Regions from separate parts of the Pseudobutyrivibrio sp. AR14 genome, predicted to be linked through region 1. Evidence: riboswitches for the same ligand, from Rfam matches in the RefSeq annotation. Region 1 holds a riboswitch; the other holds the start of a gene.
What was found. A riboswitch is a leader RNA that binds a small molecule or an ion and turns the genes downstream of it on or off. The one in region 1 is predicted to bind tetrahydrofolate.
Positions count from the first base shown of each region.

Region 2: linked by a shared signal. The riboswitch ahead of BLP50_RS07760 (folate family ECF transporter S component) and the one ahead of BLP50_RS04080 (folate family ECF transporter S component) in region 1 are both predicted to bind tetrahydrofolate.

Region 1 covers NZ_FMUY01000003.1:167,763-171,410, forward strand. The annotation lists gene BLP50_RS04070 (Na/Pi cotransporter family protein) at 1-605, shown strand, start outside; gene BLP50_RS04075 (metallophosphoesterase) at 730-1,812, shown strand; THF riboswitch at 1,892-1,987, shown strand; gene BLP50_RS04080 (folate family ECF transporter S component) at 2,053-2,568, shown strand; gene BLP50_RS04085 (bifunctional folylpolyglutamate synthase/dihydrofolate synthase) at 2,555-3,648, shown strand, end outside.
Region 2 covers NZ_FMUY01000007.1:2,717-6,364, forward strand. The annotation lists gene BLP50_RS07755 (GGDEF domain-containing protein) at 1-1,023, shown strand, start outside; gene BLP50_RS07760 (folate family ECF transporter S component) at 1,068-1,589, opposite strand; THF riboswitch at 1,656-1,751, opposite strand; gene BLP50_RS07765 (methyl-accepting chemotaxis protein) at 1,986-3,648, shown strand, end outside.

The sequences.
Region 1 (3,648 bases):
TTCACCAGGCACAGCTTGAGGCAGCCAGAATGGGTGCTATTGCAGCAGAGAACTTTGAAAAGGCAATCGATTGCTTCTTTGACTATTCACCAGAAAAGGTGGAGGATGTTGAGGAGCGTGAGGAGACAGTTAATATCCTCAATCATGCTATCCAGGATGCTATGGTCAAGCTTCAGGCTCTCAACCTTACACCTGAGAACCTCCGTAAGATATCAGCTATTACAATCGCTGTAACTGATATGGAGCGTATTTCTGACCACGCTGAGAATATTATCGAGTACGCTACTCGTATGAAGAATAAAAAGACCAAGCTTTCTAAAAAGGCAGCCAAGGAACTTAAGGATATGGCTGAGAATTCTATGGAAGAAGTTGAGCTTGCACTTGAGATTTTCACTTCAGAGAATTACGAGAGCTTGCCTAAGATAGAAAAGCTAGAGGCTAAGGTAGATAAGCAGGAAAAGCAGCTTATCAATCATCACGTAGAGCGACTTATGGACAACAAATGTGAGCCTATCGCCGGAGTTATTTTCTCTGATATGGTTACTGACCTTGAGAGATGCGCTGACCACGCTATCAATATCGCATATGCGTTAAAGGATCACTAGTGGACCAGGGGGACGGGGTTCATGGTCCATTTTATAAAAGGTTAATTTAACCCCTCTTTACCAGATAATTGGTGAAGAGGGGTTTTCCTTTATAAAACATATATGCATTAAGAAAGGTATTTTTATGATTTGGATGTTGATGTTTGTTGGAGCGGCAGTAGCTTCAATTCTAGGAATTATCTATATGACAAATTCCATTGCCAAGTTTAAAGTGATTAAAAATAAACTTGTGGCGTTTTTGATTTTGGTGGCTTTATTTTTGATATTTACATTTACTTTGGAATGGATAAATGCGCTTACCATCACAATCTATACCACGGGCTTCTTCTTGATTTTTGGGTTACTTGGAAGAATCGTAAGGCGTTTTTCTAAAAGAGAATTTAAAGTACACTGGCAGGGAGTGCTTGCTATTTTGTCATCTATTTTATTTCTAGGTACTGGATATTACCTGTGCGCTAGCGTGGTGGAAAAAGACTATAACTTGACTACAGAAAAAGATACTGGAGATATAAAAATAGCAATGATATCAGACTCTCATATTGGCACTACATTTGATGGAGAAGGATTTGCCAAGCATCTAAAGACTATTGAGGCTCAGTCGCCGGATATATTGCTTATAGTGGGAGATTTTGTGGATGATAGCTCTAAAAAAGAGGATTTGGAGGTTGCCTGTAAGACTATAGGTGAGATGGATTTAAAGTATGGCGCATGGTTTGCATACGGCAATCACGACAGGGGTTACTTTAATCATAGAGATTTCACAGCAGAGGATTTGGAAAATACACTTCTGAAAAATGGAATCCATATTCTTGAAGATGAATCCGTATTGATTGACGATAGGTTTTATCTAGTGGGACGAGCTGATAAGGGATATAATCCTGACCGATTGACAATGGACGAGCTCTTACAGGATTTAGACACCAGCAAATACATAATAGTTATGGACCATGAGCCTGCCGATTATGTTGCTGAGGCCCAGTCTGCTGCTGACCTGGTACTGTGCGGTCACACCCACGGCGGACAGATGATTCCTATCACAAAATTTGGGGTATGGTCAGGGATAGACGACAGTACCTACGGATTGGAGGAACACAATAATACAAATTTCATCGTATCCTCAGGCATTTCCGACTGGGCTATCAAGTTCAAAACAGGAACTAGGTCAGAGTATGTGGTCGTAAATGTGAGCTCTAAAATGGCCCACTAACCCCGTCCCCTAGGGCCAAAATTATAAAAAACTATTGCATTAAACGTGGCTTGCGCATATAATACAGGAAAATTAGAAATGCAGAGTAGACTGTAAAGCGTTAAGTGCTGTGTGAACAGGGAGTTGTCACGCAGACGAAGGGTAACCCGCGGTTTTATGGTCGCATCCCGCTGCTACATAGCGAGGTTTATATACACCTTCATTGTAGACAAAAGGAACTGCAAAGGAGGTGTATTTTTTATGAAAAAATTATCTAACACTAAAACACTCACACTTGCAGCAATGCTTACAGCAATCGGTATTGTACTTGGTTATTTTAAATTTCCAATCAATCAGTTTATTGAAATCCGATTTGCTTTTGTGCCACTTTGCTTGGCAGGTCTTTTGCTTGGACCTGGTATTGCTGGAGTTATGGGAATACTTGTGGATGTAGGAGGATTTTTGATGTATCCTACTGGCCCATTTTTCCCTGGATTTACATTCAGTAGTATGATGACTGGTGTGATTTTTGGACTTTTCCTTTACAAGAAGAGAGTAACACTTCAGCGCATGATTGTGACTATGGTTACATACACAATGGTTGTAGGTGTTTTACTTAATAGTATCTGGCTCAACATGCTTTATCTAAAGCTTGGATACTTCAACACTATTCTCTACCGTCTTCCTAAGGAAGCAATTATGCTTGTAGTTAACACAGCTATTATTTACACATTGTTAAAGGCGTTTGAGAGCGTAAAACTTTATGAAAAAATATAGTTACCAAGAGGCAATTTCTTTTTTTGAGGAATTGCCTCATTTTAAACCACCAAAAAATACAGGGACACCTGTGAAGGATATGTTTTCCCTTGATGCAGAGCTTGCCCTTCTAGAACAACTAAATAATCCACACATGGATTTGGAGTATATTCATGTGGCAGGCACCAATGGAAAAGGCTCTACGGTGGCTTATATTTCGTCCATTTTAAATCAGGCGAAACTGAAAATAGGCACTTTCGCATCTCCATTTTTACACAGATACAATGAGCTATTTGTGGTAAATGGAAAAGAGATTACAGACGATGATTTTGCTGCTGTTTTTACAGAGGTAAAGCCTGCCTACGACAAGCTTGCTAAAAAAGGCATCCTCCCTAGCGAGTATGAGATTCTCACAGTAATGGGTTTTTTATATTTCAAAAAACGTAAATGCGATGTGGTGGTTTTGGAGGTAAGCATGGGTGGCAGAGTTGACACTACCAATGTCATCCCCGCGCCCATAGTGACGGTTATAGCACCAATCAGCTACGACCATATGTCGATTCTGGGGAATACTTTGACGGAAATAGCCACAGAGAAGGCTGGCATAATTAAACCTGGCACCAAGGTGGTATCTGCCATTCAAGAGGCGGAAGTAAAAAAGGTGCTAAGTCAGACATGCAAAAAGCAAAAGGTCCACATAGATTACATTAAAAAACCTAAATTAATCAGGCAAAATCTTAGGGGCCAGATATTTGAAATAGACCGTATTTACGAAACTTCACTTCTTGGAACCTATCAGATTGAAAATGCTGCACTTGCCATTCTTGCAATAAAAAAGTTTAACGAGTGCTTTAATAGCAAGAAATTCCATATTTCAGAAGAGATGATAGAGGATGGAATAAAGGATACTAGATGGTTTGGAAGATTCACTCTTGTAAGCAGGCAGCCATATGTAATTGTGGATGGAGGTCACAATAGACAGGGGGCTAGGGTCCTTAGAGAATCGTTGCAGCAGTATTTCCCTGATAAGAAGATTACCTTTTTAATGGGAATACTAAAGGATAAAGAGGTGGATATTATCCTTGATGAATTGCTGCAAGT
Region 2 (3,648 bases), on a different contig from region 1:
GAAAAACCTAGATTTTTCTTATTTACGGTTATGCATGACACTAGTAGTAAGCATCTTATCTTCTATGAAAAAGATATTGATGATGAGTTAAATGCAGAAAAAATAAATAAGGAAAATCAGAAAAAGACCATAACATTCGGACAGATTGCAGAGAGTCTTGCTAGCAACTATGATGCAATCTATTACGTAGATATAGCTAATTCTTCATATGTTAATTATATGGTAAGTAACATATTTGGAGAGTTGGAGATCACTAAATCTGGAGATGATTTCTTTAAGGAATCAATTGAAAATATTCCAAAGATTATTCATCACCAAGATAGAGATGCAGTTTGTGACTTTCTTAATAAAGATAATTTGATCAGTTTGCTAGATAATCAAAAAGATACATCCATAGATTACCGAATCATAGTTAATGGTAAGCCTCGTTTTACAAGAATGGTTGTTAGAAAGACCAGTGATAGCACGCATTTTATCGTTGGTGTAGAAGATGTTGATGCTGAAGTGAAAAAGCAGATGCAACAACTAAGAGCGCTAAAGACAGAAAAAGAGCTAGCACGTCGAGACGAGTTGACAGGAGTCAAGAACAAGACTGCGTACAAAGAACTAGAGGAATCAGCTCAAGGAAATATTGATCATGGCATGGATTATCTGAATTTTGGTTTAGTTGTATGTGATACTAATAATCTGAAGCAGATAAATGATACTTTAGGACATGCTGCAGGAGATGAGTACATTAGAGCATCGGCACGTCTATTATGTGATATTTTCGTACATAGTCCGGTGTTTAGAGTGGGCGGTGATGAGTTTGTGGTATTCCTCCGCGGTAATGATTATACTCAAAGGCACGAGCTTATGAACCAATTGCACTCACAAGTTCTTGAAAACAAAAGGATTGGTGCAGGAGTTATCCTGGCAGCAGGAATGTCAGAGTACAAACCGGAGACAGATTGCTTTGTATCAGATGTATTTGAGCGAGCAGACAAAGAAATGTACGAGGACAAACAAAGACTGAAAGCATAGAAATAGGCTTGATTAGCGCTGAATGCGTTAATCAAGCCATTTTTTTACTCGACCTGTAAGTGAAAAACCTTAACCTCTTGAATTGTCTTAAGAACAATGAATTTCATAACAGTCATGATTGGCAGCATAATAACTTCCTTAGGGAGTCGTGAAATTATTACAGCAAAATAGGCGTCCTTGAGATAAAGAAGCTTAAGCCAGTAGCTATTCATTAGAATATTAACAACTATTGTTAAAATAACCTGAGTAACAAGCACCCGTGTGAAGGTTATTTTTTTCTTATAAAACATAAGTCCATAGATGATACCACTGACTATTCCACTGATGGTAAAGCCAGGGAAAAATGGACCGGTAGGTTTTACAAGATAGCCACCTATATCCATCAGCGCTCCTACAACTCCAGATACTGCTGGGCCTAGAAGCATTCCAGATACGCTAAGAGGCAATGAGCCAAAGCCTATAGTGATGAGTTGATTCACTGGTATCTTGAAAAAGCTAAGGATGATACCGATAGCGGTAAGCATTGCTGCAAGAGCCAGTGTTTTCGTGTTACGTAATTTAGTCATAAAAATACACCTCCTTTGCAGTCCACTTAATCTACAATGGAGGCGTAAAAATACACTTCACTATGTAGCAGCGGGATGCGACCATAAAACCGCGGCATTGCCTTCGTCCAAGTGACAACTCCCTGTTCACCTGGCACTTAACGCTTTACAGTCTACTCTGCATTTCTTTTTTCGTATTATACCCATATAAGCAACACAAATCAATAAGATGTAGATAAAATTGAAGAATTTGTAAAAACATGCTAGTTTTTACAGTTATTCCTTACTTTATTGATACATTATTCACATTAAGGACATTATTTTTTGTTAGCTTAAAAGAATACAAGATTGGGGTATTACAAATAGTATTGGTATAAATGTAACGTAATTCGAATTTAATTCGAGGAGGGGTATTATATGGCAAAGACTAAGGTAGTAAAGCAGGGGAAGCTAGCTACAAGAATTGCTGCTGTTGTTATTGCAGTGTTAATTATTAGTATGACAATTCTTGTTGTGCTTGTTACATTTACTGCAAGAAATGCTATGGAGCAATCCGCAGAAGCTAGAATGAAAGAAGCGGCAGAAGCAAGAGCAGCTTTGATAAATAATTATTTTAGCGATATAGAGACATTTCTAGCAGCATACGCAGTAAGTCCTTCTATGGTAAGATTGGCAGAAAACCAGGATGATCCAGAGGCCTATGCGGAAGCTAAAAAATTTACCGATGAATATGCTGAAAGAATTCCAAATCTTGAAAATATCTATATGAGCCGCACAAATACATATGTACTTTGTGGACATGTAAATGAGACGATAGGTAAGCAGTCTGTGACAGATCAGGCATTACTAGATATGTTAACACCAATGTATGAGGCTATGGGACAGGCTGGAACACCTATGTTTTCTGGTGTTATGGCGTCTCCAACAGGTGATTTGGGTATCATATTCTCATATCCTGTAATGAGCGGAAATAAGATGGTTGCAGTTGCAGGTATTTCGGTTAATGCCACAGGTCTTATCAATCAGCTGAGCACATTATCATTTGACGGATGGGACAAGGCAACTGTATCACTTGTAGATGTAAATAATCTTAATTACACATATTCTGATGACCAAAGCTTAATTGGAACAACTGTTGAGGAATCAAGCTATGTTTTCCCAATTATGTCTTATGCCAACGGTGAGAGTGGAGTTAATAGCGATAATTTAGGAAGTGAGGGAATCCTTCTTGCCTATTCAAATATTCCAAACTATGGAATTACAGTTTTAGTTCAAGATACAGCTGATGAAGTATATGCCTCTATGAGAAGCATGACTCAAATGGTAATAATTCTTGCTATAGTGGTAATTATACTTATTACTGCAATCACATTTATAGTAATCAACATATTACTTAAGGATTTAACAAGACTGAGCAATAATATTAATGATGTTTCATCTTCACTTGATTTGACACAGACTTCTGGTCTAGAAAAATATGCACATCGTCATGATGAAGTTGGAATGGTTTCTAATTCAACCCTTGGATTGATTAGGGCTATTACAGACATAGCCAGTGCCCTTAAAACTAATGCTAATGGACTTAGGACATCGGCAAATGAGCTTGATAACTCCGCAAGCTCAACTGAGCAGACAGCACTTAATATTTCAGAGTCTGTAGCTGAGATTGCAGATGGCGCTTCATCACAGGCTGAAACAATTCAGGAGGGCGTTCAGGCTGTAGCAGATATTGTGGATTCTGTTCAAAATCTTAACGATAACCTTAGTGGCGCAGATCAGCAAGCTGAAGAAATGTCAAAATCATCTAAGGATATGCTTTATAATTTCGAGAACCTTGGCAAGGCTATGGAAGAGACACAGGCCAGCCTTACACAGGTTTCTGAATCAATGGCAGCAGTGGATGATTTCGTTAGCCAGGTTCAGGAAGCTGCAGATGCAATTGATTCTATTGCCAGCCAGACAAACTTGCTTTCACTTAATGCATCTATTGAGGCAGCTAGAGCAGGTGAGGCAGGTCGTGGATTTGCAGTTGTTGCAGAAGAAATTGGTAATCTTTCTGAACAGTCAGGACAGGCGGCTC